Regions from separate parts of the Staphylococcus simulans genome, predicted to be linked through region 2. Evidence: riboswitches for the same ligand, from Rfam matches in the RefSeq annotation. Region 2 holds a riboswitch; the other holds the start of a gene.
The links. A riboswitch is a leader RNA that binds a small molecule or an ion and turns the genes downstream of it on or off. The one in region 2 is predicted to bind FMN.
Positions count from the first base shown of each region.

Region 1: another riboswitch for FMN. It lies ahead of ribD (bifunctional diaminohydroxyphosphoribosylaminopyrimidine deaminase/5-amino-6-(5-phosphoribosylamino)uracil reductase RibD); the one in region 2 lies ahead of MUA87_RS06710 (ECF transporter S component).

Region 1 is NZ_CP095100.1:1,166,045-1,182,353, forward strand. Features, by position in the region: gene MUA87_RS05415 (fluoride efflux transporter FluC) at 1-54, opposite strand, end outside; gene crcB (fluoride efflux transporter CrcB) at 47-418, opposite strand; gene MUA87_RS05425 (hypothetical protein) at 479-787, opposite strand; gene MUA87_RS05430 (transaldolase) at 975-1,691, shown strand; gene MUA87_RS05435 (hypothetical protein) at 1,832-2,293, shown strand; gene MUA87_RS05440 (hypothetical protein) at 2,268-2,627, opposite strand; gene MUA87_RS05445 (sigma factor) at 2,708-3,205, opposite strand; gene MUA87_RS05450 (hypothetical protein) at 3,410-3,631, shown strand; gene MUA87_RS05455 (peptidoglycan release complex glucosaminidase SagB) at 4,031-4,876, shown strand; gene MUA87_RS05460 (FAD/NAD(P)-binding protein) at 5,018-6,499, shown strand; FMN riboswitch at 6,594-6,730, shown strand; gene ribD (bifunctional diaminohydroxyphosphoribosylaminopyrimidine deaminase/5-amino-6-(5-phosphoribosylamino)uracil reductase RibD) at 6,893-7,942, shown strand; gene MUA87_RS05470 (riboflavin synthase) at 7,947-8,579, shown strand; gene MUA87_RS05475 (bifunctional 3,4-dihydroxy-2-butanone-4-phosphate synthase/GTP cyclohydrolase II) at 8,595-9,776, shown strand; gene ribH (6,7-dimethyl-8-ribityllumazine synthase) at 9,809-10,270, shown strand; gene MUA87_RS05485 (proline dehydrogenase family protein) at 10,344-11,339, opposite strand; gene MUA87_RS05490 (alpha/beta fold hydrolase) at 11,601-12,431, shown strand; gene MUA87_RS05495 (L-lactate dehydrogenase) at 12,608-13,564, shown strand; gene MUA87_RS05500 (tRNA 5-(aminomethyl)-2-thiouridylate-methyltransferase MnmM) at 13,627-14,184, opposite strand; gene MUA87_RS05505 (tRNA modification radical SAM protein MnmL/YtqA) at 14,181-15,143, opposite strand; gene MUA87_RS05510 (MDR family MFS transporter) at 15,416-16,309, shown strand, end outside.
Region 2 is NZ_CP095100.1:1,419,281-1,435,589, reverse strand. Features, by position in the region: gene MUA87_RS06725 (RecQ family ATP-dependent DNA helicase) at 133-1,509, opposite strand; gene MUA87_RS06720 (helix-turn-helix domain-containing protein) at 1,509-2,465, opposite strand; gene MUA87_RS06715 (ferredoxin) at 2,564-2,812, shown strand; gene MUA87_RS06710 (ECF transporter S component) at 2,928-3,476, opposite strand; FMN riboswitch at 3,536-3,671, opposite strand; gene MUA87_RS06705 (ATP-binding protein) at 3,784-5,541, opposite strand; gene MUA87_RS06700 (response regulator) at 5,525-6,247, opposite strand; gene MUA87_RS06695 (pseudouridine synthase) at 6,567-7,301, opposite strand; gene scpB (SMC-Scp complex subunit ScpB) at 7,294-7,842, opposite strand; gene MUA87_RS06685 (segregation and condensation protein A) at 7,832-8,563, opposite strand; gene MUA87_RS06680 (DUF309 domain-containing protein) at 8,666-9,178, shown strand; gene xerD (site-specific tyrosine recombinase XerD) at 9,202-10,101, opposite strand; gene fur (ferric iron uptake transcriptional regulator) at 10,124-10,576, opposite strand; gene MUA87_RS06665 (NUDIX hydrolase) at 10,682-11,224, opposite strand; gene MUA87_RS06660 (aldo/keto reductase) at 11,310-12,218, shown strand; gene MUA87_RS06655 (SDR family NAD(P)-dependent oxidoreductase) at 12,328-13,089, opposite strand; gene proC (pyrroline-5-carboxylate reductase) at 13,223-14,032, shown strand; gene rnz (ribonuclease Z) at 14,087-15,007, opposite strand; gene zwf (glucose-6-phosphate dehydrogenase) at 15,145-16,309, shown strand, end outside.

The sequences.
Region 1 (16,309 bases), 250 kb from region 2:
ACGGACTACAGCGCCTAAACCGCCACCAAGCATTACTAATAAAAGGTTACTCATGACTTAAGGCACCTCCAGCTTTACTACCGATATAGCATACTGCTAAACCAAGAATATAGCTTGAAATCGCGTAGACAAAAAGTAAAATATATTGCTGATGTTCAAACATTTTTACCAGTTCAAATTGAAATGTAGAGAACGTGGTTAATGCACCTAAAAATCCAGTTGTAATTCCTTTTTTAAGTAAAGGATTAGATTTAAAAGTTTGAATTACCAAGACGGAGACTAAACCCATAAAAAAGGCACCCGCTAAGTTAGCAATAAAAGTTCCGATTGGGAATCCTTGGCCATGATTTAATTGTGAAAAGACAAATCGCAGCAAGGCACCTAGTGCGCCTCCTACGAACACATATAAATACTGCAAAATATCGCCTCGTTACATTTTTAATATATAAATAATGCTACTGTTATAGTGGATTGTCAATTAAAATTTAATCATACCAAATGAGATTAAAGAAGTAACGATATGAATAACAATCACTATAAATAAGATGATAGGTAATATTTTACTGGCTTTACGAATCCAATCTGTACGTTCTTTTGAATGTTTAATAGATTTATCTGCTAAAATGATCGCAATAATTAGGATAATTGCATTAACAACACTGCTTGTAATTATTTTTTTCGCAATTGAATGAAACTGCTCGTTTAACAGTGGATTATACATGTTAAAGTTAAAACTGATGATAATAAGGATTATAGTAAGGTAAAAATAAAGTTTTGACCGTGACATGATGACCTCCGTTTCTGTACATTCTTTTATAATATCATAAAATTTTAGAGGGTTGTGGTTTCTTTTTTAAACCTTTATTAACAATTCTGCTGTGAGTTAATCAATCGCGATTTAAACGGGGGAATGTTATAATCAAGTTACTTTAGACAGCATTGAAAGTTAACAGTAATAAGGAGGCACTTATTTTATGGTAAAAGCAGATTTGAATGTAGAAGTATTTGCGGATGGTGCAGATATTGAAGAAATGAAAAAAGCTTACAAAAATAACGAGGTAGACGGATTCACAACAAACCCGAGCTTAATGGCTAAAGCAGGTGTTACAGATTATAAAGCATTCGCTGAGGAAGCTGTGAAAGAAATTCCAGATGCTTCAATTTCATTTGAAGTATTTGCGGATGATTTAGAAACAATGGAAAAAGAAGCGGAAATTTTAAAACAATATGGTAAAAATGTTTTCGTTAAAATTCCAATTGTGAATACAAAAGGTGAGTCTACAATTCCTTTAATTAAAAGATTATCAGCTGACGGCGTACAATTAAACGTAACTGCAGTATACACTTTAGAACAAGTTAAAGAAATTACAGATGCAGTCACAGAAGGTGTTCCAACTTATGTTTCTGTCTTTGCAGGACGTATTGCGGACACTGGTGTGGATCCATTACCACTAATGAAAGAATCTGTAGAAGTAACACATTCTAAAAAAGGCGTAAAATTATTATGGGCAAGTTGTCGTGAATTATTTAATGTCATTCAAGCAGATGAAATTGGTGCAGATATTATCACATGCCCAGCAGGCGTTATCAGCAAAATTCCAAATATCGGCAGAGATATCAATGAATTATCAGTAGATACTGTTGAAGGATTTGCGAAAGATATTCAAAAATCAGGACTTTCAATTCTATAATTAAATGAGAAATCTAGTATCATGATAATTGATTCTAGTATAAAATAAAGGCAGAAATAATCTTTACCAAGGTATCAGTCCTTATCGTAAAGTTATTTCTGCCTCTTTTTAAAATTTTACCAGGCAGGTGTATAGATGTCGTGAAAAAAGAGCAATTTGAAACTAAAGTAAAAAAGCAACTTTGGTTCCTAAATAAGAAAGAAAAAGATCAGTTGAACCAAGTTTTAAAGGATTTAGAAAACGATCAGACTGATACATTAACTTATAAACAGCCTATCAAGTTTTCAAATCAATTTTTAAGAACGCATATCTTTAAAAAGCGTCATCAAGGGACAGCCTCACTATTCTTAATTATTGTTGGGATGCTACTTATCAATGCATTATTACTAGGTTTATTTTTATTTGGTTTACTAACGAGTTTAAGTGTCGTTCAATATTTTGTAAATCCACAAGTCGATTTATCACTTGTACAATTAGCATTAATTCTAATAGGTGGCATTATATCGCTGATCGTCGCAAGTATTTTAATGAAAATCGTTACAGCATTCTTTACAAAAAAGTTGTTAGAAAATCGCTTTAATCAGCGTCATGAAAAGTCATAAAATGTAAGAAGATACATTCTAACCACTTACGATGCACAAATGAGTAATGGGCGTTTACGACTAACTGCACACCATTTTTAAAGATCAGTCTTGTCGTATAGCGTTCTTGTTTTAGACCTATGATTTCCAAACCATTTACAAAGTACTGGATAGGTGCACGTTTATTCTGTATAGGGAATAAAATGGTTTGTTGATTCACGATTAATGGCAAGTGTTTACGAATATTGAGCATTTGTTTCAATTCATATGATGCATATTTAGATTGAGGTGATTCACGTCTTAATAATGCATTCATATAAGATTTTAACGGCACTTTCGTTAAACCATGAAACATGTTGTAAACACATTCTATTTGGAAAGTGTGATGAGGGTAGGAAGTGAAATATAAAATTCTTGGACGTTCACAAACAACCATTATGACATCTCTCCTTTAAGAAAGTGTTTTAAAGGTGCAAGTTTATGGCGAACTTGCATTTGATACTTTCTGATTGTAGTCGCTGACTTCTTCATCAAAGTTTGTATTTCGAACTGTTTATAACCACATAATTTTAAATTCAACCACATGCGTTCATAGTCATTAAGCAGCAAGTAATATTCAGATGCGATCAACTGCGTGAGATAATTGTAATCTGAGTAATCACTTGCATCTTTAATATCGGAGATGATTGCTTGATTACTCTCTTCTAAAACTTTACTTTTCTTTCTAAATAAATCGATGAGATAGTAGTTCAGCCTTTGAAATAAATAACCGCTCATGCTATTATGAATGGACGTATCAAATTGTCGTAATAATGACCACATTTTGATGGATAAAAGTTGGGCATATTCGTCAATATCATACTTAATATTATATCTTTTTAATAAAGCATAAATGATACCCTGGTGTCGGATGATTAATGTCTCTATGTTCATCACTTCACACTTTCAATCTTTGTACATAACATATTATTTCTGGTTGGTTTGAGTTTAACGAAGCGGATTAATTCTTTCATTTGCTAAATGTACAAAATAGGTGTTAAATAGAAGGGTAGAATTAAATAATTTAACAAAATAAATTGTAGTTTTCGACATAATAAGCATGATTAAACATAATTTACTAATAGATGGGAGGATTCCATGGATTACGCACACTTGAATTTAGAACACTTTTTCGCACGCCATGATGAATTGGATATGATTAAAGATAGTTCAGATTTTGTAATGATTAATAATATGACAAATGAAATGATGTATCGTGATGGCAAAATTGAAGGTACAATCGATTTGAACCGTTACTACTATAAGAATAGATCAGAAGCAGCTAGTTTTATAATTATGGAGTACAAACGCCCGGAATAATTAAAAACGAAAGCTAGTATTCGCCTGTTTATTACAGAAATGTCTGTAGATAAATAGGCTGTTTTTTATTTGAAGGATGTTATTTTGCACGAATCATGTACTGAGGTTATAGAAATGTTATTGAAAGAATACAGCAATATTACATTCTGACTTCAAGCACGTTCTATGGAATAAGATATGATAGAATGGTGGTTGGATAACTCTAAATTGTGATACACTGCAAAAAGTGTTAAGATTTAGAATCAAAACGAAATAATTTTTAAGTGTTATAAAACCGTAGGAACTATGGGGATAGCTCGGTAAGAAATAAATCAGTCATCATGAATGCGCCGAGAAGCTTTAACACCGTGTTACATAGTGTTAAGCAGTTCACTTTAACTTGACCTAAGAGGTGTAATTATGACGAAACACAAGAAAGGCTCTATCTTCGCAATAATAGGGCTGCTTGTTATTTTGGCTGTGACAGGTTATATTTTCTTTTCTATGATTTCCGACCAAATATTGTTTAAACATGTTAAAAAAGAAGAAACAGTTGAACATTTGGACGTAACTCTGAATCAAGCAGCTAAAAAACAAATTAATAACTATACAAGCCAACAAGTTTCCGACAAAAATGATAGATGGCATGATGCTACAGGAACAGAGATCAAGAAAGCCATGGACAGTGAAAAATTTATCGATGATAAAACTCAAAAGTATCAATTCTTAGATTTATCTAAATATCAAGGTATCGATAAAAATAGAATCAAGCGTATGCTTGCTGACAGACCTACATTATTAGCACATACTGAAGACTTTATTCATGCAGCTAAAAAACGACAAGTAAATGAAGTATACTTAATTTCACATGCTATCTTGGAAACAGGTGCTGTAAAAAGTGAATTATCAAAAGGTGTAGAAATTGATGGTAAAAAATACTACAACTTCTATGGTGTCGGCGCATTAGATGAAGACCCGATTAAAACGGGTGCTGAATATGCTAAAAAACATGGTTGGGATACACCAGAAAAAGCGATTGATGGTGGTGCAGAATTTATTCATAAGCACTTCTTATCAAATCCAGATCAAAATACGTTATATAGTATGAGATGGAATCCTAAGAATCCTGGTGAACACCAATATGCAACAGATATCAAATGGGCAGAAAGCAACGCATCACTTATTGCAGATTTCTATAAAAAGATTAATACTGAAGGTAAATACTACAAGTTATTTGTTTATAAAGATGACAAAGAACATCAATAATAATTCAATATAATATATAGTTTAAAGCGAAATGATTAAATGAATGTGATTTAATTGTTTCGCTTTATTTTTGTTTGTTGCATAATAGAAGGTGAAGCAATAAACAGGGTAGTTATGTAGGAAGAGTAGGAGGTTATTTGTATGCGTGTTGCAATAATCGGAATGGGCACTGCAGGTGTCAGTATTTTAAGACAATTAGAACAGCACCCATATTTCAAAGAACTAAACATTGATGTTTATGACAATGCTAAAAATATGGGACAAGGTGTACCATTTCAAAATGACAGCTCACAATTACTAATTAATTTACCAAGTAAGGATATGTCATTAAATTCTAAAGATCAGGAAGAATTCTATCGTTGGTATCAACAACAAAATGATTTTAAATTTGAGAATGCGACTTATTTACCAAGATTTGTCTTTGGACATTATATGAAAAGTTACCTCGATAAATTTAATGACATGTATGACAATATTCATATTATTACTGAAAAAGCGACTGAAATGTACTTGGAAAAAGGTTTTGAAAAAGATGCGCATATTCAATACTTTATTTGTACCAATCATGAACAAGAGGCATGTCGTCAATATGACTATGTCTTTTTGACAGTCGGTACGATGGCGTATCATGACCCATACCAGTTAAAAGGATTAAAAGGATTTATTAAATCACCTTATCCCACATATGAAACATTAAATACAGTGGAAGATACGGATGATATCGCAGTAATCGGAACAGGTTTATCTAGTCTTGATGTTATTCGTTATGTTGTGAAGCATCATCCTAACTTGCCATTGACGGCTGTGAGTCGACGTGGAGAGTTGCCAAGTGTCAGAGGGGAAATGCCAGAAATTACATTAAAGTATCTAACTAAAGAAAACTTTAATCAGATTATTAAATCTCATTTTGGTGTAGTTCCACTAGAGACTGCTATTCATCTCTTTAAGCAAGAGTGTGAGGATTTGAATATCCCACTTCAACAGCTTATCAATCGAAAAGTCGGCGACCCAATTAAAGATTTAAAATATGATTTAGCTCACCCAGAAATATTAGGTGTATTCCAAAGTTTATTAGAAACGATAAAAGAAAATATGAACTGGATTTGGAATAGTTTAAGCATTGAAGATCAAAGGGAGTTTATGAAACGCTACATGCCGATTTTAAAAGCGAATTCCAACCCAATGCCGCCACGCACAGCACGTTTGCTTATAGAAGAGATAGAAGCGGGACACTTGTTAATCAAAAAAGATTTAGAAAAAGTTGTACAAGAAAATGATACCTTTGTTTTCAAATATAAAGATTCAAACGAAACTGAACAATATAATGTTGTGATTAATGCGACTGGACCTAGAACACAATTAAAAGATTTAGATGAAGATGACGGCTTTTTAATTGATATTGCGAATAGACAAATTGTGCAAGCGCATCCGATGGGCGGCATTCAAATTGTGCCTGAAACAAATCAAGTCATCAGCCCGAGATACGGAACACTGCCACACTTAATTGCGATTGGTCAGATTACCAATGGCATCAACCAAGCACGAAATGGTGTCAATATGATTGTGCGTCAATCTGTACAAGCGGTTAATAGTTTATATGAATTTCATTCGGAGAATAGATAATCATTAAGTAATAATTATTGTCAGTTAAATTAAAATAAGCTATGATAAATATATGAGCAAAGTATTGCTCGTTCGATTCAGAAACAATTTCATAAAATTCTTTCGGGGCAGGGTGCAATTCCCAACCGGCAGTAAAAACATAAGCCTGCGACCTGTACTCTATTTTAGAGTATGGCTGATCTAGTGTGAATCTAGAGCCGACAGTGAAAGTCTGGATGGGAGAAAGAATCAAGACGTCATTAAATATGATTTAAAACGCGTATTTAAGTGAAGTCTAGTTTGTGTTAGCGATTTTTAACATGGGTGGACTCTGTTTAAATACGGTGATGATACATTTTTCCGTTGCCTCTTTAGTTAGGTGACGGAATTTTTTTATTTTAATGAGGTGATTGTTTGAATCGATTTTTACAAAATGCGATTGCATTAGCAAAAATGGCTGAAGGCCAAACGGGTGTGAACCCTGCTGTTGGTTCTGTCGTGGTTAAAGAAGGCAGAATTGTCGGTTTAGGTGCGCATTTAAAACAAGGTGAACGTCATGCGGAAGTACAAGCCTTAGATATGGCAGGTGCAGATGCAGAAGGCGCAACGATTTATGTTTCGCTTGAACCTTGCACACACTTTGGTTCTACACCGCCTTGCGTCAATAAAATCATTGAAGCAGGTATTTCAAAAGTTGTATATGCGATGAAAGATATAACTTTAGATTCACCTGGTGATGAGATTTTAACTGAAGCAGGTATAGAAGTGGAATATCAGCATGATGCACAAGCAGAAGCTATGTATACAGATTTTTTCAAAGCTAAACAAGCACAGATACCTGAAGTAACTTTAAAGGTGAGTGTCAGTTTAGATGGAAAGCAAGCGACAGATAACGGTCAAAGTAAATGGATTACAAATCCAGGTGTGAAACAGGATGTGTTTAAACATCGAGCAAGACATGATGCTATTCTAACCGGTGCAGGTACTGTACAAGCTGACAATCCGAGTTTAACGGTAAGGTTAGAAGGAGAAAGACAGCCTGTACGTGTGGTGTTAGCGAGAAGCGGTCATTTGGATTTCACACAAACTTTATTTACTGATCAACTGACACCTGTGCTTGTGTATACAGAAAATACACAATTAAAAACAAAAGAGCATGGGTCTAATATTCAAATCATTGTATTAGATGATTGTTCTATTGAAACTATTTTAAAAGATTTATATCAAAGAGGTATCGGCTCAGTCTATGTAGAAGCCGGACCTAAAGTGACTTCACAATTTCTCCAATCACAGTGTGTCCAAACACTGATTATTTACTACGCCCCGAAAGTAATTGGAGGTTCTGGCAAGTATCAGTTTTATCAAACTGACAATGTACTTCCTTTAGAACAAACTCCTCAATTTGAAATTGACCATTCTGAAATCATCGATCAAAATATCAAAGTTGTATTAAGAAAGAAGTGATTTCATGTTTACCGGTATTGTAGAAGAAATCGGTACGGTTGATCGCCTTGTGACAGAACAAAATGTCATAAAACTCTCGATAGCATGTGAAACAATTTTAGAAGATATGCATATCGGCGATTCAATCAGTGTCAATGGTGCATGTTTAACAGTAACTTCCTTTAATCAGAAATCCTTTGATGTGAATGTTATCAAAGGTACAGAAAATAAAACGTATCTCAATCAACTGACTAAAGGCAGCTCGGTCAATCTTGAACGTGCTATGCCGAGTCAGGGCAGATTTGGTGGCCATTTTGTGTTAGGTCATGTCGATGAAGTCGGAAAAGTACTAAAAATCAGACCGTCATCTAATTCTAATATCATGACCATACAATGTCCTAAATCTATTACTGACCAAATGGTTCAACAAGGTTCAATCACGGTTGATGGAACAAGTTTAACGATTTTCAGATTAGCAGAAGGCCAATTTGATATTCATTTAATTCCAGAAACAAAACGCGCAACGATTTTAGGTCAAAAGCGTGTCGGTGATACCGTGCATTTGGAAGCGGATATGTTATTTAAATATGTACAAAAAGCAATTTCAAATCAAAATACTGAATTAACGCCAGATAAATTAGCGCAATTCGGATTCTAAGAGGAGTGTTCAGAAATGCAATTTGATGATATCGAAAGTGCAGTTGAAGCACTAAAACAAGGTGAAAGTATTATTGTTGTGGATAATGAAGACCGAGAAAATGAAGGGGACTTAGTAGCTGTAACGGAATTGATGAATGAAAATACAGTCAATTTTATGGCACGAGAAGCACGTGGTTTAATTTGTGCACCTCTAGCTCCTTCTATCGCACGCTCATTAAATTTAGAGCCGATGGTTAAAGATAACAGCGATGCATTTGGTACAGCATTTACTGAAAGTATTGATCATATCGATACTACGACAGGTATCAGCGCTGCTGAGAGAATGCTGACAGCTAAAGCTTTGATTAATGATGAGAGTACAAGTGCAGATTTTAATCGACCAGGTCATTTATTTCCATTGATTGCTAGAATCGGCGGGGTTCTAGTACGTCCAGGACATACGGAAGCGGCTGTAGATTTAGCAAGTATGACAGGCTCAAAACCAGCAGGTCTCATTTGTGAAATCATGAATGAAGACGGCACAATGGCTAAAGGTGAGCAACTCCAAGCATTTAAAGAAAAACATCAATTAAAAATGATTACCATTGAATCTTTGATTCATTACCGTAAATTGCATGAACAGCACATGCATGCAAAAGCTAAAGTAAAACTACCTACAGATTTCGGTACATTTGATATGTATGGATTTGAATCAGATTATTCACATGATGAAATTGTAGCAATTGTTAAAGGTGACATTCAAAACGTTGAAAATGTACGTATTCATTCATCTTGTCTGACAGGTGATATTTTCCATAGTCAACGTTGTGACTGTGGTGCTCAATTAGAAGCAGCAATGAAATACATCGATGAACACGACGGTATGGTGATTTACTTACCACAAGAAGGTCGAGGCATTGGCTTAATTAATAAACTGAAAGCCTATGAACTGATTGAACAAGGTCACGATACAGTCACTGCAAATTTAGCATTAGGTTTTGAAGAAGATTTACGAGATTATTATCATGCTGCTGAAATTTTAAAACACTTCGGCATTGAAAAAGTGAACTTGTTAAGTAATAACCCAGAAAAATTCAAAGGGTTAAAACATTATGGTATTGAAGTTGAAAAGCGAATTGAACTGATTGTACCTGAATGTAGTCACAATCATGATTATATGCAAACGAAAAAAGAAAAAATGGGACACATGATTTAATAAATTTTAACGATATTATTGGAGGAATTAACATGAACTTTGAAGGTAAACTATTAGGTAAAGATTTAAAAATCGGTATTGTTGTGAGTCGTTTTAATGATTTTATTACAGGTCGCTTATTAGAAGGGGCTAAAGATGTATTAGTTCGTCATGAAGTAGAAAATGATAATATTGATGTAGCATATGTACCAGGTGCATTTGAAATTCCACTAGCTGCTAAAAAATTAGCAGAAACAAATAAGTATGATGCAGTGATTACATTGGGTTGTGTCATTCGCGGAGCAACATCTCATTATGATTATGTATGTAATGAAGTTGCAAAAGGCGTATCAAAAGTGAGTGATACAGCAGGGTTGCCAGTAGTCTTCGGTGTACTAACAACTGAGACAATTGAACAAGCAATCGAACGAGCAGGTACAAAAGCAGGCAATAAAGGTGCAGAATCAGCAATGGCTGCAATTGAAATGGCAAACTTATTAAAATCAATTCAATAAGTGTTTTTGAATTAAAAATAACAGACAAAAGGCAAGGCCGATAGTGGTCTTGCCTTTTTCATGAATACAGTATTTACTTGCGTTTCTTTAAGCCTTTGAGACCGAAACTTAAACCAATAACTGCAGCAATTGCGCCAGCGCCTACAGCAAGTGTTTTAGGTTTCACAAATTCTTTGACAGCTAAATTTAAATTTTGCGGACGTTCAGCTAAACGTCGCATAAAGTATCCGAACCAATCTTCGCCAAATGGAACATAGATACAGAAATGATAACCGTCTTCGGCAATTTCATAAGCTAACTCTGAACGGAAACCATACAACATTTGAAATTCGAAATTATCACGATCTATGTTGTTCTCTTTAATGAATTTTTTAACATGATCAATGATTTTGTGGTCATGTGTAGCGATAGATGTAAAATTCTTCGCACTTTTCAGTCTTTTTTCGATAAGCTTAATGTAATTCTCATCGATGTCCTCTTTAGTTTGGTAGGCGATAGACGCATTTTCTTTATAAGCACCTTTGACTAAACGTAATCGAATGTGCGGGTAATCTTCAATCATATTGTCGGCTGAATATAAATAAGCTTGAACTACTGTTCCGATGTTATCATAATCTTTTGATAATTCATCCAATACGTAGAGGATATTTGATAAGCCTGCATATTTCTCGGTATCAATATTGATATGAATATTACCAAGTGACTTTGCTTTTTCTACAATTTCTCTTAAGTTCTGTTCTGCCAAATCTACATCGAACTCTGCGCCTAATTGACTGATTTTAAGAGAAATATGTGCGTCTAAATTGTTGTCGTAAATTGCTTGTAGTACAGTTAAAATAATTTTCTTTTCTTTAATACTTTGTTCTTTTGAATCTACAAATTCACCAAGACAATCGACAGTCACCGTAATCCCCTTATCATTAAGTGTTTGGATTGTCTTAATAACTTCATCAATCGAGTTACCAACAACTACTTTACTGGCACCTAACATAGGTCCGTATTTTCGTGCTGCTTGGTTCAAAAAAGTGTTATTTGATAAACTGATAAAAAAATCTTTGACTAATGGCATGTAAATTCCTCCCATACAACTCTGTTAAAAATAGTGTATCATGTTTCATAAATGTATGAAAACGTTAACAATATACAAATATACTTATTTATTTATAAATAACACTAATAGTAAATTATGTAATCGATATGAGAAAAGAACACAATACTAAAAAGGTTATCCTTAATTCAGTTGAGTATATATGTCAGTTCTAAATAGATTTTAATCGGTTCGTTTTGATACAATAATAGTAATTAATTCAGTAGAAGGGTAGTCGTTGATATGTGGAAGTGGGAAACAGAAAGTGAAGCAAAAGGTGTCATAGTTATTGCTCATAATATATTAGAACATACAGGCAGATATGCCTATGTGATTACATCACTCAGACGAAATGGATATCATGTGATTATGGGTGATTTGCCTGGACAAGGCCAAACTTCAAGATCTAATAAAGGTCAAATCGACAACTTTGAAGTCTATCACGAACATATCTTGGAATGGTTGAGAATAGCGAGTGAATATAAATTACCTACATTTTTAATGGGTGTCGGCTTAGGCGGTTTGATTACATTAAATTTAATGGAAAGAACTGAGTTGCCGATTGAAGGTATTATTTTACTTTCGCCATTAGTTGCGTTTAAGACAAATGCTAAAACACGCAAAAATCTATTTACATCTAATATTGGTGCAGGCGTTAAAGATATGCGCTTTAATGTAGGCATTGAACCAGAGCATTTAACAAGAAATGAAGAAGTTATAAGAGAAACTAAAGAAGATGGTTTGATGCTGACAAAAGTATCTTACCATTGGTATAAAGAAGTTGTTCATGTCATGAAAAAGACTTTAGAACATTTAGAAGACATCCAAAGTATCCCAATGTGCTTAATGTATGGGAAAGAAGATCAAATTTTAGACACCGATGCGATTGTAGAAATCAAAAAACGTGTAAAAACAGACGAACTTTATTATAAAGCATGGGAAGGACTCTACCATGAAATTCATAATGAACCAGAGCGTCCGCTAGTCATGCATTATATCCTTAGTTATTTAAATAACAAAGTCAATGCATTAGGTTTTATACCAAATGACATTGATGATCAAATTGAAATTTAATCAAAAAGGCGCTGTAATAACCTTTACCATTACAGCGTCTTTTGTATTGTCGGTAAATGTTTACAATGTGTAAAATTTCCAAGCATTTCGCATTGATTTTATAGGCTGAAATTGGTATCTTGTATATGTGAAATAAATCACATAGAAGCGATTCTAAATTGGAGAGGGTAAGTAATATGAGTAATGTAAAAGCGAATAAAGTAGTTTTAGTAGGCGATGGTGCAGTAGGTTCTAGTTATGCATTCGCTATGGTAGCACAAGGTGTTGCTGATCAATTAGTAATTATTGATTTAGTAGAAGAAAAAGTAAAAGGCGATATACTAGACTTAAACCATGGTATGCCTTATGGTGAATCACCATCTATCGTTACAGCAGGTTCATATGCTGATTGTTCAGATGCTGATTTAGTTGTTATCACTGCAGGTGCACCCCAAAAACCTGGTGAAACACGCTTAGATTTAGTAGAAAAAAATACTAAAATCTTCAAATCAATTGTGGGTCAAATTATGGACAGCGGTTTTGATGGTATTTTCTTAATTGCTGCTAACCCAGTAGATGTGCTTACTTATGTCACTAAAAAAGTTTCTGGTTTACCAAAAGAACGTGTTATCGGTTCTGGTACAATTCTAGATACAGCACGTTTCAAATATGAATTAGGTGCAGAATTCGGTGTAGCACCTGAAAGTGTTAATGCTAGCATTATTGGTGAACATGGTGATTCAGAATTAGCAGTATGGTCACAAGCAAGTATTGCAGGTCAAAATTTATATGATATTTTAAATGGTGATCCTGAACGTGCAAAACGTATTGAAGAAATCTTCTTAAATACACGTGATGCAGCTTATGACATCATTAAAGCTAAAGGCGCAACTTATTATGGTATCGCAATGGGCTTATTACACATTTCTAAAGCCATTTTACGTAACCAAAATCTTGTATTAACAGTTTCAAGTTACTTAGAAGGTGAATACGGTCATAAAGATGTTTACATCGGTGTACCAACACTTGTAAACCGTGCAGGTGCAGTGAAAATTTATGAAACACCTTTAAATGAAAGAGAAACTAAAGAGTTTAGCCACTCTGTAGAAGTATTAAAAGAAACAACTAAAAGTGTAGATAAATTATTTAACTAAGTTTAAATACAAGAGCAGCTATCGCATTATGCGGTAACTGCTCTTATTTTTATACTCAGATATTATCTTTTTTCAATCGCGCAAATATAAGGTGGATTATTTTGTTGGTTAATAAAACCGTATTGTAAGACATGTGCTTTTTGTTGATCGAATTGTTGAAGATATTCAAAGACAACATTGCTTTCTATTCGACCTTCAGGATGGCCAGGGTAAACCACAATTACAATAATACCTTCTGGTGCTAACATTTCAAAAAGTGACTCAATGGCTTGTATAGTAGTTTCAGAAGTCGTCACAATATGTTTATCACCTTTAGGCAAGTATCCTAAATTAAAGATTGCCGCATCAATCGGCAAATCTTCTTGTTTGATGTAGCGTGATACATGTTCATGTCCATCTAAGATCAAAGTAGTGTTGTTATAATCTTTTACTTTCTCTCGTGCTGCTTTGATAGACGCTTCCTGTATATCAAACCCATACACATGCCCCTTTGGAACATGCTGGGCTAAAAATAATGTGTCATGTCCATTGCCGCACGTAGCATCTACTACTGTGCTAGCTTCATTGATGTGAGAGATAATTAATGACTTCGCAAAAGGTAAAATACGTTCTACTTTCATGATTGTTCTACTTTCTCTACAGGTTGATAATGTTCACCTTGTGCGGAATGACGACGTGCTAATTCTGCATCAATCGCATTCAGCACTTCCCACTTATTAACACTCCACATTGGTCCAACCATTAAATCAATTGGACCATCGCCTGTAATACGATGAATAATCATTTCAGGTGGTAAGATTTCTAATTGATCACAAACTAAGTTGACATATTCTTCTTGTGACATAAAATTCAACATGCCTTTTTCATATTGTTTTACCATCGGTGTGCCTTTAAGTAAGTGTAATAGATGGATTTTGATACCTTGAACATCCATTTGTGCGACAGTTTTTGCTGTTTCCATCATCATGTCATAATCTTCACCAGGCAAACCATTAATAATGTGGGTACACACGTTAATATTATGTTTTCTCAATTTAGCAACACCATCATAATATGTCTGCATATCATGTGCACGGTTGATTAAATCGGAAGTTTCTTGATGTACGGTTTGTAATCCTAATTCCACCCATAAATACGTACGTTTATTTAAATCCGCTAAGTATTCAACCACATCGTCAGGAAGACAGTCAGGTCTTGTTCCAATGGATAAGCCGACAACACCAGGTTCTTTCAACACAGGTTCAAATTTTTCTTTTAACACTTCGACAGGTGCGTGTGTATTTGTAAAGGCTTGGAAATAAGCAATATATTTACCTTCATGCCATTTTTCATGCATGCGTTCTTTAATTTCTTTAAATTGTACATCAATCGGATCTGCACGATTTCCCGCAAAGTCACCACTTCCTGCAGCTGAGCAGAATGTGCAACCGCCATGTGCAACAGTGCCGTCTCGGTTTGGGCAATCAAAGCCTCCATCTAATGCGACTTTAAATATCTTTTGTCCGAATCTATTTTTTAAATGGTAATTCCATGTATGATAACGTTTATCTTCAAATGCATACGTAAAATATCGACCCATATGACATTTTCCTTTCTTAAATTAATCCATTGTAAGATTTTACCATAAATTGAAGGGACATGTTGAGGAGAAAATCCGAATTAGGTCTTTTATTCATTTGAAAATTATAGTAAGATGATTTGGTTGCAAAATCCAAAATTCAATTCAATATAAATCCTAAACACGTTTCGCTTACAGTTATTTGTCTCTGTTTGCGAAATTTTTATTGGTAAAAATACAGAACGTTTTTGCCTGAGAAAAAGATAAAAAGAATAGAAAGCGGGTGGAACAGTATGAATATGCCTAAATCCATTTGGTGGTTAGTTATTGGTATGGCCATCAATATTATGGGTGCTAGTTTTTTATGGCCTTTAAATACGATTTATATGAGTCAGGAATTAGGGAAGAGTTTGACGACTGCCGGAATGGTTTTAATGATCAACTCTTTAGGTATGGTTGTCGGGAACTTATTAGGTGGCTTTTTCTTTGATAAGCTCGGTGGTTTTATTACGATTATGAGCGGTGCAGTGATTTGTTTATGTGCAACGACATTATTGAATTTCTATCATGGATGGCCTTTATATGCGGTATGGTTAGTCATGTTAGGATTTGGGGGTGGTATCATTATCCCGGCAATTTATGCGATGGCAGGTGCAGTTTGGCCGAATGGTGGACGCCAAACTTTTAATGCCATCTATTTAGCACAAAACTTAGGTGTCGCATTTGGTGCTGCTATTGCTGGGTATGTAGCTGAACTCAGCTTTAATTACATTTTCATCGCAAACTTGTTAATGTATGTCGCATTCTTTATCGTAGCAGTGACACAATTTAATTTACAATATCGCGGTAAAGTTAAAATACCCGATGCAAATCAATGGGCACAAAAGAAATATCGCAAACGTTTTGTGGCTTTGTTATTACTTTGTGTTATGTTTTCAATTTGTTGGATTGCATATATTCAATGGGAAAGTACTATCGCTTCATTCACTCAAGAAATGAATATTTCATTGTCTCAATACAGTGTTCTATGGACAATTAACGGTATTATGATCTTAGTAGCCCAACCATTAATTTATCCGGTTATTCGCTTACTTAGAGGTAATTTGAAGAAACAGATGTTTGTCGGAATTTGCGTATTCATCGTGTCATTCTTTGTGACAAGCTTTGCGGAGCAATTCTCAGTATTT
Region 2 (16,309 bases):
GCAACTTGTTTTTCAAAATAAAGTATCCATTTAACTACGTTGTCACAAGTTTATATTATTTCTACTAATATCTCTAGGATGTAAGTGGTTATTCACTAACCATAACATTAAATCAAAGGATAATGATTAATATTAAGTAAATATTTGGTTTAATTTTTCTAAATAATCCATTTTTCTTGCGACTTTCTTTTTATTTAATACATTTATAGGTTGAATTGTATTATCATTGTCACAACATTTTTCTGTCGGAGTGATCGTTTCTCCGAAATATGACATTAAATAATGACGTCTGCAAGTTGTTAAGTTTTTGTATCCCATCATGGTTAATAACCCTTCTTTTTTGCGTTGTTCTGAGATTGAGAAAATCGTTTTTATTTGTTCGATTGTATATTGAGTTGCTAAAACATCAAGAATTTCTGCCTTTTGTTCAGGTAAGTTGGCACCTTGATCAAATGCATCAATATCAGCTTCAGTTATGATATCCGCAAAAAGAATAGTTTCTAATAAGAAATAGTCGTCTGGTTGATAAAGACTGATAGCTTGGCTAAGTTGTCCATCCCTTCCGGCACGACCAATTTCTTGAAGGTAACTTGAAGGGCTGACCGGTAAATGATAATGAATGACTGTGCGGATATCAGGTTTGTTAATTCCCATGCCAAATGCACTTGTTGCGACAATCATAGGAATTTTATTTTGTATGAATTGTTGTTGTACAGTTTGTCTTTCTTGATATGATAAATCACCATGGTATATGCCGGTAAGGTAACCTTCATCATAAATCATTTGCGCTAGTTCCCTACACTTTTTCTTTGAAGATACATAAATAATAGTTGGTCCTGAATGTTCTATGAAAGATTTTAACCATTCATTTTTCTCGGCGTTATTTTCAAAGTTGAGATGAGATAACATAATATTATCTCTGCTCATTTTGGTTTTGACCACCTTCAATTTTGTCTGTACGATATCTTCTATATCCTCTTGTAAATGTAATGGTGCAGTCGCAGTCAGTGCGAGCAATGTCGCTTTTGGAAATTTTTTAGTGATTCTGCCAATTAACGCGTAATGCGGTCTGAAATCATAACCCCACTCTGTAATACAGTGTGCTTCATCAAGCACAATCATACCTAAATCTATCGAATCAATCCATTTAATATTATCTTGATGCAAGATGAATTCAGGACTTAAAAAGATAAACTTTGATGATTTCAATTGTTTTAAATTCTTCATCTTTTCTTCATAACTCATACCAGAGTGAATGTAACTGACAGAACGCTCTCCGTTCTTTCGCATCTGCATAACTTGATCATCCATTAATGAAATTAGAGGAGAAATGATAAGTGTGGGTTTTTGTTTAATATAAGTCGGCAGTTGATAGCACAAACTTTTACCACTACCAGTAGGTAAAATGCCTAAAGTGTGCTGATGATTCAATACATTTTCGATAATAGGTTTTTGACCTTCTTTAAATGAATCAAAGCCAAACCATTTTTTTAAAGCTTCTTCCAGCATCAAATCCCCTCCCTCGCTAATATGGTAATCGCAAGTTTAATTTCGAAATAGCTCATATTAGGAAACGCTGCCTTAAAATTTCGTAATCGTTCTTCTTGGCGGTCAATATAAAATGTTTTAAATTCATTTAAATCTTCCTTATCCAAATACAAGCTGTAATCAGTAAAATATCCTTTAATATATAGCTCAATGATATGGTCTTCAATTGTATTTAATTTTACGCCTTCTTTTTGTGCAATTGCTTCTAACGATAAACCGTCATTTACTAACTTTAATGTATCTTTAGTATTGATAGAAAGCGCAGGTAAGATAATAGCTTGGTGCAAGGTAGGAAAAGTCTCTTGATCTTCCAATAAATGCATCATCTCGACTAAATCATTCATTTTAATGATGGCTAACTCTGACATTTTTAAATTTTCGATTAAGCTGACTTGTTGGTTCGTATACATGACTTCATCATAACCTTGTAAGAAATAATGCAATATAGAACGCGGCTGTGCTTGGTTTAATAGTTCGAAAAGCTGATATATCTCTGTTTTAAATGCATCTAAGCTTTGCTGTGCTTCAAGCTTAAAATAAATAGTTTTTACTCGCTTTTGTACTTTACTGATTTCTGAAACGGGTATAAAAGAAAGCGTGTGATGTTGTTTGAATGAAATGGTTTGTATTAACAACTGCAAAACTTGAAAAGTCTGTTGGATACTTTCAAAGGTATAACGTGTTGAAACTTTTAACGGAATTGATGATAAATCTTCGTTATTCTGATGATAGATTCGTTCGAATGACGTATATTTTAAATCAGGTTGACTATGATATAATGATAAAAGTTGTTGGCTACATGCATCAAAGTAGGTTTGATGCGTTTTAGCACCAATCAGTATATTGTAGATACTTTTGTCAGTTTTATAATGAAATGCATGTTTTTTTATGTATTGAATTATTTCGTTCAAATCCATCATCACCTATGACTTATAGTATTGAAAAAAGATAAACTGGTGTTAAAATATAAATTACGTTATCAGTGTAGCATTTTTAGAGAAGGAGGCGAAGTAAATTGGCTAAATATACGATTGTAGATATGGATACATGCATTGCTTGCGGCGCATGCGGTGCTGCAGCACCTGACATTTATGATTATGATGATGAAGGTATTGCTTATGTTATCTTAGATGATAATGAAGGGACAGCGCCTGTTCCAGAAGAATTATACGAAGACTTAGAAGATGCAGACGAAGGTTGCCCAACAGATTCTATTAAAATTGCAGACGAACCGTTTGATGGTGATGCATTAAAATTCGAATAGTATCAATCGTGAGACCAGTTGGCTGTCTTCGCTCAACATAGATTGATAAAACAAGACAGATGATGTCTTAAAAAATCCCCCGGAAAAATATTTCCGGGGGTTTTTTAGTTTGTTATTAATAACGCAGTGCTTTCTTTAATCGTTTATATAACAATAAGAAAACGATAGATACTACGATACCTTTAATAATATTGAACGGTATAATACCAGATACTATTATGATTTTTAAGTTTTTCATGACATCGCTTAAGTTCATAATCATACCGTAAAGCGGTAATAATACGAAGTAGTTTAAAACACTTAATACCAATGTCATGACGATTGTACCTACAATGAGGCCAATGATGATATTGAAGCGGCTTTTAACCGCTTTGCTGACATAGTACGCAGTTAATAATAAACTTACTGCTGCTACAAAGTTTGCTAAAGGCCCAATTGGATCTCCCATGTTAAATAAGAAATTCAATAAGTTTTTAATCAATTCGACGATGATGCCTGCTATAGGTCCAAAAATAAAGGTTGCTAATAAAGCAGGTACATCACTAAAATCTAAAGTTAAGTACGGAGGCAAAAATGGTAAAGGAAATTTGATAAACATCAAAATAAAAGCAATTGCACTCAACATACTTATGACGATGAAACGTTTGTTGTTTTGTTGATTCATAAAGGCTCCTTCCATTCATCTACGTGAATAGGAGGATTTCATTGCACAACAAATAAACCCTCCATCTTCTCCCATCCAGACTATACTGTCGGCTCTAGAATCTCACTAGATCAGCCATATCTATCAATCGATAAATACAGGTCGCAGGCTTAAATTACTGCCGGTTGGGAATTGCACCCGACCCCGAAGATGAATTTCATTAATATTTTATTTTCCTATTTATTGTAGCCGATTTATCTTAAAAGTTCAATCCGATTGCTTAACTAGGAAAATAAAAAAACTTGGGCGTTTCGCCCAAGTTAAATGATTATGCTTCATGATGATGTGGTTTTGGTAATTTAATAATGAAAGTCGTGCCTTTACCTAATTCACTCGTTAAATTAATTGTACCTTCTTGTGCTTCAATAATCATACGACTGATGAATAGACCAAGTCCTGTTCCCTCTTTGCCGCGTTTTCTAGAAGCATCTACTTTATAGAATCTATCGAAAACTAATTCTACATGTTCAGGTGCAATACCACTGCCAGTATCTGAGATATATAAAATATCGTAATTATCATCTTCGCCAGTTGTGATTTTAATGGAATCTCCAGGACCAGTATATCTTGTCGCATTATCGACTAGGTTTGTAAGTACTTGTTCCATTCGATCCGAATCATAGAACCATAATTGGTTGTGTGTCTCTGGCGCGAGATCTATATCAATTTCTAATTCACTTGCTTGTTGACGATATTTCAACTGCATGCGATCAAGCAATTGGCTGATAGGTTGCACTTCTTTGTGAATAGATAAGCCTTCAGCATCCATTCTCGCAACATTTAACAACTCATTGACTAATCGATTCAAACGTTGTGTCTCATCTAAGACAATAGAAAGCGAATCTCTAATTTCTTCAGGTTCTGAAACTACACCGTCTACAATCGATTCCGTATAACCTTGCAATAAGGCAATTGGTGTTCTGAGTTCATGTGAAACTGTCGCAATAAAGTCTTTTTTCATTTGATCCAGTTTGTGTTCATTTGTCATATCTCGAATGATTGCGACAATACCACTGCTGCCGTTTGGTTGGAATTGATCAATATAACTCATAATTACCACATAATAACGGTTATTGACTTCATATTCTTCAAACTGTGTTTCCTTATCTGTGAAAGTATTATTCATTTGTTCAACGAATAATGCTTTGTTTTCTCCATCAAGCTCATTTTCCATTTGCTGAGCGAGTTGGTTAGATAGGATGATTTCCCTATTTTCATTAATACCCAATACACCTTCAACCATCGAATTGATTAAACTTTCTCTAATATTTTTAGAAGCTGAGATTTCATCAATATGACGTTGGATTTCATTGCTCATCAGGTTGAATGAGTGTGCGAGTTCACCTATTTCATCTTTTGTATGAATATCGTTCACTAAAGAATAATTGCCTTTAGAAACGCCGGTTGCTTGGGTTCTGAGTTGGCGAAGCGGTTTTGTGATTCGTGATGATAAGAAGAATGCGAATACAGTGGTCACGATTAAGAAAATAACCGCTGTAACAAGTATGATAATGGTAATAACATTATTTGTATCATCGATGCTTTTTAGGTCTTGGTAAATAAAGACTGCACCATTAGGATGTGTGTTATCAACTTTTGTTGGATATCCTACTAAAACATACGTATGTTTTTGACCATCAACAGTCATTTTAATATGTTCAGATGCTTTTTGTTTATTGTCAAATACTTGCGCAAAGTCTTTATCTTTTTGAATCACATCCATCATTTGTTCTTTGAATTTTGAATGTGAGTTATAATATTCATCCTTTTTATTTTTCATTATAATCAAACCGCTTGGGCCTTCGATAAGCATTTTACTATGTTTGATAGCTAATGATTTATTATCTGACTCCTCTAGCAGATTACTGATACGATGTGCATCGTTGACTAAAGAATGTTCAGTATCTTGCGTATAATACTGTTGGATGAATGTGATTAATGCAGCACTAAGTAAAATTAAAACTGTCGTTACTATTAAAATAATAGTTAACCACAGTTTTATGACGACATTATTGAGTCGTTTCATCGTTGTTGTCGACCTCAAATTTATAACCAACGCCCCATACAGTTTGAATCATTTGAGCTGCATCTTTTGAGACACGGTTTAATTTTTCTCTGAGTCGTTTAACATGAGTATCTACAGTACGCAAGTCTCCATAGAACTCATAATGCCAAACATCTTTTAATAATTGTTCACGGTCGAATACTTTGTTAGGTGTTTTCGCTAAGAAAATTAATAATTCGTATTCTTTAGGTGTTAAATTGACTTGTGTACCATCTGCAAGTACACGGTGTGCATCATTATCAATAACCAAATGCTTAAATTCGATTAAATCTCTAGCATGTGGTTCATTTTGATCTGAAGTTGCTGTTAGCGTGCGTCGTAATAAAGCTTTTACTCTAAGTACGACTTCTCTTGGAGAGAATGGTTTGACGATATAATCATCTGCACCTGATTCAAATCCTTCTACACGGTTCGTTTCTTCCCCTTTTGCAGTTAACATAATGATTGGAGTTTCTTTGTACTCTCTCAAACGGTTTGCAACTTCAATACCATCGATTTCGGGAAGCATCAAGTCTAACAAGATACAAGCATAGTCATGATTTAAAGCTAAATCTAATGCTTCTTTGCCGTCTCGAGCTTCTTCGATATCAAAAGATTCTCGTTCTAAATATAATTTTAATAGTCTGCGAATTCTTTCTTCATCATCAACGACAAGAATTTTTGTCATAATTTTATGTACCTCCCATATGAGCATTCAACAATAGTTGTCCAATAAGATAGACAGACAAGTCCTAAAACATCATAAACATCATGAATGATTTCCTGTATTGATAAAATATCTGTCATAACTTTCTCGGATTTAATAATTTGAGTATCGTCTTCGTATTTTTATTATATATAAAGGTTGTAAAAAAAGACGATTTTTCACTACAAAGCATATTATAACATAAGCATATATCAACAAGTTAATTGTAACCTTGTGAATAAAAATAGATTAACATAATTTGTGCATAATTTCACAAACTTTTATGCTGTTGCTACAAGTTTTAACCATTTGCGGCTAAATTGCGAAGTTTTTTTACTTCATGTGGCGTTAAGACACGTCCTTCTCCAGCGTTCAAGCCTTTTAATGTCAGACCACCCATTTCAATACGCGTCAATTTTGTTACTTCATGACCGAAATGTTCGAACATACGACGTACTTGTCGATTTCTACCTTCTGAAATTGTAATTTCAACAAGTGTTGTATTTTTTTCTTTATCTTGATTTTTAATTTTAACTTCTGCTGGATGTGTTTTTCCGTCTTCTAATTGAATTCCTTTTTCAAGTTGTTTCACTTCATCGCGCATCAAATAACCTTTTAATTTAGCTACATATTTCTTTTTAATTTTATAACGAGGATGTGTCATTAAGTTTGTAAACTCGCCATCATTAGTTAAGATAAGCAATCCAGATGTATCGTAGTCTAAACGGCCAACTGGATAAATACGTGTTTCTAAGTCTTCGAAATAATCAGTTACGACTGTTCTGCCTCGATCATCAGATACACTTGTGATAACTTGTGCTGGTTTGTAGAATAAAATATAAAGTTTGTCTTCTTGTTCTAATTTAACGCCTTCAACTTCAACATTATCTGAAGGTTTTACTTTAGTACCTAATTCAGTTACAGTTTCCCCGTTCACTTTAACTTTACCTTCTGTAATTAATGTTTCTGCTTTTCTTCTAGACGTATAACCGCTATTTGCGATACGTTTTTGTAATCTCTCTAATTCTTTACTCATTATTATCTCCTTTTTGGTTAATTAAATTGTTGAAGAATGATTCTATTTCTTCTTCCTCTTCTTCGGTCGTTGGTAATTCATCTATATTTTTCATGCCGAATACATTTAAGAATAGCGGCGTAGTATATAATTGTTGGCTTCTTGAATTGTCTTCATCTTTAGCTTCGATTAACCCTCTAGCAATCAATGTTTTGGCAGCACCATCAGAATTAATTCCTCGTATGACTTCAATATCACTTCTTGTGACAGGTTGGTTGTAAGCAATGATTGAAAGGACTTCCATGGCTGCTTGAGACAGTTTCATATTAGATTGTTGCTTCACAAGTTGTTCGATATAATCAGCTAATGCTTGTTTAGTTGTCAGAACTAATGTGTTTCCATATTGATGAATCATGAGTCCGGGTGATTCATAGTCAGCTACTAATGCAAGCAATTCTTCCTCAGAGATATCTAATATGTCTTGCAGCTGAGTTATTTCTAACCCCTCATCCCCTGCTGTATATAATAAACCTTCTAATATTCCGATTTGCTTAAGCGCCATAATTTACACCTCGAGTTATATTAATGTCTGCGAATTCTTTATCTTGTGTAATTTGAATAATGCCTGATTTAGACAATTCTAAAATTGCTAGAAAATGTGTAACGACATGCTCTGTTGTCTCTTTAAAAGTGAACAAACTGAAGAAATTAAATGACGTTGCTTTTGCCAAACGTTCAGACACTTGTGTTGACGCTTGTTCAATCGTAAATGTTTCTTTTTGGATAGTAACTTGTCTCGGCGTGTCAAATGAAGCTCTAGTCTTGATACGTTGATACGCCATAATTAATTCAGTCAGGTCAATCGTATGGTTTTCATCCCATAATTCTGCAGTTTCTAAATGACTTAAGTCAGTTGGATGTTTACTATAGTACTGTTCCCTTTGAACTTTCATTTCATTTAGAAATTCAGTATATTCTTTGTAGTTTTGATATTCTATTAATCTTCCTACTAGATCTTCACGAGGATCGTCTAAGTCTTCATCTTCTAGATCTGGTTGTTGCGGCAATAACATTTTGCTTTTAATCATAAGCAGCTCTGATGCTACAACTAGGTATTCACTTGCAATATTAATTTCTAATTGTTTCATCGCATGAATATAATTCATATATTGTTCGGTTAAAGCTTTCATGGGAATATCATAAATATCAATTTCATATTTATGTATCAAGTGTAATAATAAATCGAGCGGCCCATTAAAAGCATCTAGTTTAACTTCGTACATCCATTTGTATCTCCTTTAATTGCAAGTCGCATTTGTCATTCAGTACAATATTATACATCAATCATTATAAGAATTAAACGAGAAACAAGGAGCGCTTAACAGATGAAACAAGCATTAATCGAGTTTTACTATCAGTTCCACACTAAACAACATTATTTTTTGTGCCATGATATTTTAGAAGACGCATGGAAAGCTCAATCTCATTTCACGAAACAAGACGCTGTTGTGAGTTTAATTTTGTGTGCGACCGGATGCTATCACTATAGACGCGCAAATTATAAAGGTGCACATACATTATTTAATCGTGCTTATCGAGTTGCTCATGCGAATTATGCTAAATTAGATCAATTAGGATTAGAAAGCAGAAGTTATCTAATGTTATTACGTGAGTTAATTGAAAGTACTAATCAGGAGCTACTATTTAAACCAGTAGAATTACCTTTACTATCAACAATGAAAAAACAAATCAAACGCATTTATCCTGATTATGCAATTATGCATCAAATTAATACACTTCCTTATATCTGCGACCATCACTTGTTAAGAGATCGTCATGAAGTTGAACAAGCAAGATTAGAAGCATTAAAACAAAACCAATTGAAACATAAAAAATAGTGCATGAACCAAATGATCATGGCTCATGCACGTGGATGGAATTCGTTGTACATTTTTCTGATTTGAGATTTCGAAACATGCGTATAAAGTTGTGTAGTTGAAATATCAGAATGTCCTAACATCTCTTGAACTGCTCTTAAATCTGCCCCATTTTCTAGTAAATGTGTCGCAAATGAATGACGTAATGAATGGGGTGTCAGCTTTTTAGATATATTGGCTTGGACACCGTATTGTTTAATGAGTTTCCATATTCCTTGTCGTGATAAAGGTTTGCCGTGCATATTTAAAAAGAGTACGTCCGTAACTGTACGCTTTAATAATTGCGGACGAACAGTTTCGATATACTTTTTCAAATAATCAATCACCGTTTCACCTAAAGGGATAATCCGCTCTTTGCTTCCTTTACCGAATACGCGGACAAAGCCCATAATCAGATTGACATCCTCGACTCTGACATGAATCAACTCTGTTACACGCATACCCGTTGCATAAAGAAGCTCTAGAATAGTTCTGTCACGATAGCCGTTGTTTTTTCCTAAATTCGGCGTTTCTAACAACGCTAAAACATCATCGACATCTAACACATCTGGTAATCTGCGTTCATATTTCGGAGTTTCAATTAAAACTGTCGGGTCTTTTGCGGCATAGCGTTCTCTGAGCGCAAATTGATGGAAGCTTCGAACAGTGGAGATAAAGCGTGCGATTGATTTTGCGGAATGACCCTCATCGTGTAAATATCCTAAACATTGTTGAATCGTTTCTCTATCAATAAAATCTATATGTTTAACCTTTTTTAATTCTAAATAGGCTTTATATTTATTTAAATCACGACGATAGGCGCCAATGGTGTTAACACTTAAACCTTTTTCAATTTGGATGAACTTTAAATATTCCTCAATAATATTTTGAAAATTCGTTTCCAATCCGTTCACCTTCTAACCTAAACTAACTCTCTTTTTTCTTTTGTTGGCACTCACGACAAATACCATGAAATGTCAAACGGTGGTCTAAAATTTTGAAATGAAATTCAGATTCTACTCTTTCTTCGACTTTTGGCAATAAGTCTTCGACAATTTCTTCAACTTTACCACATTCCATACATACAAGATGGTGATGGAAGTGCTTTTCGCCTTCTTTTTTCAAGTCGAAACGTGAAACGCCATCGCCAAAGTTGATTTTATCGACGATTTTAAGTTCAGCAAGCAGTTCTAAAGTACGATAGACAGTTGCTAAACCAATTTCTGGTGCTTTGTCTTTTACTTTTAAATAGACATCTTCTGCACTGAGATGATCTTCTTCGTTTTCAATAAGCACTCTTAACGTTGCTTCACGTTGTGGAGTTAATTTGTAGGATGATTTTTGTAACTGTTGCTTCACGCGTTTTAAACGTTCTTCCACGGAAGCCTCACTCCTCTACTAATAATTATTATCATTGTAATGTAACTTAATGACTCATTTATAAATTACCAGTATTTGAGGCAAATTGCAACACATTCTCATTTGTTATTTAGAATGATTATAATGTGATAATACGTGTTGTAACGCGATTAAAGTTTTGGCATCTTCAATTTTATGATTTTGTACTAAATCATTGATTTCATCGAGACTCAACTCTACTTGTTCAACAAATTCATCTGGGTCTAGATGGACCTCGCCTTTTACTAAATCGTCAGTGAAATAAATAGCGATTTTCTCATTTGCGAATCCAGGAGAGGTATAAATATCAGCAATTAATTCTAAACTATTCGCTTTATAACCTGTTTCTTCCTCTAATTCTCGTAAAGCTGCTGATTTTGGTTCTTCCCCTTTTTCTAACTTGCCTGCTGGGATTTCTAACAATACTTGTTCAATCGGTTTACGATATTGTTTAACGAAAACTACTTTGTTTTCGTTAGTTAATGCACATACTGCAACTGCACCTGTGTGATTAACAATTTCACGTTTTGAAGTCTTGCCATTTGGTAATTGTACTTCATCTACATCTACTTCAATAATTTTACCTTTGTAGATAGTTTGTTTATTTAATGTTTTCTCTGTTAAATCCATTTGAATCACGTTCCTTTTAACTATATTGAAATACTGATAAACTAGCAGTGTTAGACAATTAAAGTGTATCGAAAGGAGTCACAACATGCAAAAGAATGTTTTGAATAGCGGTTTAGAGATTTCTGAATTAGGTTTAGGGTGTATGAGTCTTGGTACAGAAAAGAAACATGCACAAGCCATTATCGAACGTGCCATTGAATTAGGAATAACATATTTTGATACAGCAGACATGTATGACAAAGGCATCAATGAAAAGTTAGTAGGAGAAATTTTGAAACCGTATCAAAACTCAGAAGATATCGTTATCGGAACCAAAGTCGGTAACCACCTTCAACCAGATGGTACGACATTTTGGGATCCTTCTAAGAAACACATCAAAGAAAGTGTCAAACAATCATTAAAAAACTTAGGTGTCGATCAAATAGATTTATATCAATTACATGGCGGAACAATTGAAGATCCGCTTGATGAAACAATCAGTGCTTTTGACGAATTAAAACAAGAAGGATTAATTCGTGCCTATGGTATCTCTTCTATTCGCCCTAATGTTATTAAATATTATTTAGAGCACAGTCAAATTGACACTTGGATGGCACAGTATAATTTGATTGATAATCGTCCTGAAGATTTAATTCAACAAGCACATCAAAAAGGTGTTAAAATGCTCGCGCGTGGACCATTATTTAAAGGATTACTGACAGCTGAAAGCAATACAGCGTTAGACCAAAAATTTGCGGATGGTATTTTTGATTATAGTTATCAAGAACTTGGCAGTACAGTCGCATCGCTTAAAGAAATTGAAAATAATTTATCAGCACTCACTTTCAATTACTTATTAACACAAGACGTTTTAGGTTCAATTGTGGCAGGTGCTAGTAGTGTTGAACAACTAGAAGAAAACGTGAAGAATTATCAAACACATGTGGATTTAACACGTTTACATGCCGCAAAAGAACGCGTAAAAGATTTACATTATACAAATCATCTCAACTAAACCACTAAATCATAAATAGGAATATAAATGAATAAGACTTGTCATCTCCTCAAAATAACGTCACGTTGTTACTGAGAACTATTTTGGACGGATATGACAAGTCTTTTTATTATGAGTTTTTATTATTAAATAATTGCGGTGCCAACCTTTCAAGTGTTCTTGGTGATAATTGATAGATTTTCAAAAGTTTGTGCAACCATTTAGGGCGATTAACTTCAGCCTTTCCTTTTAACATCGCAGAAATGATATCTCTCGCTAGTACATTAGGATCTAACATAAACTTATCAACTTGTGCAGCATAATTTAGTGTAGGATCTGCTTTAGCATGAAATGGTGTACGTATCGGTCCTGCATTTACTACTGTCACTTGATAATCTGGCTGTTCCAATCTTAATGTGTTTAATACTTGATTAAATCCTGCTTTACTTGCTGCGTAGTGACCACTTGCTGTTTGGATAGAAAAAGCTGCTAAACTACTGACACCGACTATAAAAGGATGTTGTGTAAAATAAGGTGCAAGTTGAGATAATAATAAGTTGAAATGAAGGACATTAATGGTATACGTTTCTATCATTTCCTGTTCACTATGTTGCAGTATAGGTTTAAAATATCCCAACCCTGCACTATGTATAAATCCATCGATTGGTTTTGAAAATGTGAGTTGATGAATATCTGTTGCATCATTTAAATCACAATACTTTGAATCTAATAAGTGTTGATTGACTGGAAAATGTGTTTCATTAAATTTTTCTATGTTTCTTACTAGTAAAGTTACATGAGCACCTTTGGCTAAAAGTTGTTGCGTAAGTGCATAGCCAAGTCCACTCGTGCCTCCTGTTACGATAAAATGCTTTCCTATTATCTGTTGCATTATAATCCTCCGCTCTGTATGAGTTGTATATCCGTTGAAATTATAGCCTCAAATTAACATTGTTGTGCAAAATGATTGATATTGCTATGATAAGTGTATCAATTATCAAAATATAGGGAGTGCTATTCAAAATATGAAAATTGTATTCTATGGTTCAGGCAACATGGCTCATGCTATTTTTGCAGGAATAATTGCATCTGAAGTAATCGATCCTAATGATATTTATATTACAAACCGTTCTAATGAAGCGGTCTTAAAAGGCTATGCTGACGAATTAGGCGTTAATTATAGTTATGATGACGCCGCATTATTAGCAGATGCTGACTTTGTCTTTTTAGGAACGAAACCCTATGATTTTGAAGCATTAGCTGATAGAATCCGTCCATATATTACAGATAAAAATAGATTTATTTCCATCATGGCTGGTATCTCGATACAGTATATCAGAAAACAACTTGACCATGATAACCCAATTGCGCGTATTATGCCTAATACGAACGCACAAGTCGGTCATTCAGTCACAGGTATCAGTTTCTCAGAAAACTATAAGCAAGAAGATAGAAAACAAGTTATTGATATTGTCCATGCGTTTGGTTCAGAAATTGAAGTTCAAGAAGATGCGTTGCATCAAGTCACTGCGATTACTGGCAGCGGCCCTGCTTTCTTGTATCATGTGTTTGAACAATATGTAGAAGCGGGTGTCAGACTTGGTTTAGATAAAGAAGAAGTTGAAGAATCTATACGTAACTTGATAATCGGAACTGGAAAAATGATTGAGCGTTCTGATTTAAGTATGGAACAATTAAGACAAAACGTGACTTCTAAAGGTGGAACGACGCAAGCAGGCTTAGATGCTTTAGCTCAACACGATATTGAAAGTATTTTCGAAGATTGCTTCAATGCGGCAGTAAAAAGAAGTAAAGAGTTATCGAACGACGAATAAGTTAAAATTGATAAAAGAAATGCTGAGACAGTTAAATTATCTGCCTCAGCATTTTTATATTTCAAACGCATCAAAGTCTCTTACGAATTTAAATTTTAAATGTGGATAATGCTCTTGTAATTCAGCATACAACACATCGATATCACTCAGGTTATAACGGTTACTAATATGATTCAACAATGCTTGTTTCGCATGAGAATCTTCTAATAGTTTTAATACATCTGAAATATGGCTATGATGATGACTATCCGCTAATGTTCTATCACCATCAATATATGTAGCTTCATGAACAATCACGTCAACATCTTCAGCAAGTAAATATTCATTTTTACAAGGCATGGTATCGCCGAATATTGCGATTTTAGGACCTATTTTATCTGAACCTTTAAATTGTGATGAGTCATAAGTTTGATTGTTGAATACAAAAGTATTTTGTTCTTTGACTTCTTGGTATTTTGGTCCTGGTTCCATACCGATAGCTTTTAATGCAGCGACATCTATTTTACCAGGTGTGGTTGGTGCTTCAATACGATAGCCGAATGATGGTACACCATGATTCAAAGCATATGCACTGATTGTAAAACCTTCGTGATGGTAATGTAATTGTTCATCAATTTCTATAAATGTAATTGGATAATTTAATTTAGATAATGAGGCTTGTAATGTCATTTCAACATAGCTTTTAATACCTCTTGGCCCAATGATTGTTAAGGGTTTATCTTCCCCGCCTTGGAAAGAACGGCTTGTTAATAAGCCGGGTAAGCCGAATATATGATCACCATGCATATGGGTGATGAAAATATGGTCTACTTTTCCGAGTTTAATCGAATGATGCAAGATTTGATGTTGCGTTCCTTCTCCTACATCGAATAGCCATATTGAATTTGAATAGGGTTCTAAGTTGAGCGCTATTGCTTGTGTATTGCGTTCTTTGGTTGGCAACGCCGCTCCAGTACCTAAAAATGTAATTTCCATTATAACGCTCCTCTCTACACGTTAGTGTACCATATCTAAAATGACAAACACGAAGAAATTTAAGCATAAATGTGTTACATTAATTCTTCATAGTTTATAATAATAGCATATCTAATATAGAATTGAGGTTTTGAATCTTGAGTAATAAAAGAAAGCATATACCATGTTTGATTACAATTTTTGGAGCAACTGGTGATTTAAGTCATCGAAAGCTGTTCCCTTCACTATTCCATTTATACCAACAAGATAATTTAGATGAACATGTTGCAATCATTGGTATTGGCCGTCGTGACTATTCGAATGAGCATTTTCGCAACCAAGTTAAGTCATCTATTCAAGCTCATGTAAAAGATACAAAACACCTTGATCAATTTATGGAACATGTATTTTACTTCAAACATGATGTCAGCGAAGAACAAAGCTATGATGATTTATTGCAGTTTAGTAATCAACTCGATTCAGAATTCGGCTTACAAGGAAATCGTCTATTCTACTTAGCTATGGCCCCTAATTTCTTTGGTTTAGTTACGGATTACTTAAAATCATCTGGTTTAACTAAGACAAGAGGATTCAAACGCCTTGTAATTGAAAAACCATTCGGCAGTGATTTGGCTTCAGCTGAAAAATTAAACAAACAAATTAGAAAATCATTTAAAGAAAATGAAATTTACCGTATTGACCATTATCTTGGTAAGGACATGGTACAAAACATCGAAGTGTTACGATTTGCGAATGCGATGTTTGAACCTTTATGGAACAATAAATACATTTCAAATATTCAAGTGACTTCATCTGAGATTTTAGGTGTTGAAGACCGTGGAGGGTATTATGAATCTAGCGGTGCATTGAAAGATATGTTCCAAAACCATATGCTTCAAATGGTAGCGTTGTTAGCGATGGAACCGCCGATCAGTTTAAATAGTGCAGATATCCGTGCGGAGAAAGTAAAAGTGTTAAAGTCGTTGCAACCATTGGATTCTGAAGCGGTTCGTACAAACTTTGTACGTGGTCAATATGATGCTGGTGAAATTGATGGCAAGTATGTTAAAAGCTATCGTGAAGAAGATCGTGTCAGCGAAGACTCAATCACACCTACTTTTGTTTCAGGTAAAGTCATGATTGATAACTTCCGTTGGGCTGGTGTACCATTCTACATCCGTACTGGTAAACGAATGAAACGTAAATCTATTCAAGTCGTGGTTGAATTTAAAGAAGTACCTATGAATTTATATTACGAAAAAGATAAGCATTTAGATTCCAACTTATTGGTTATTAACATCCAACCTAATGAAGGTGTTTCTA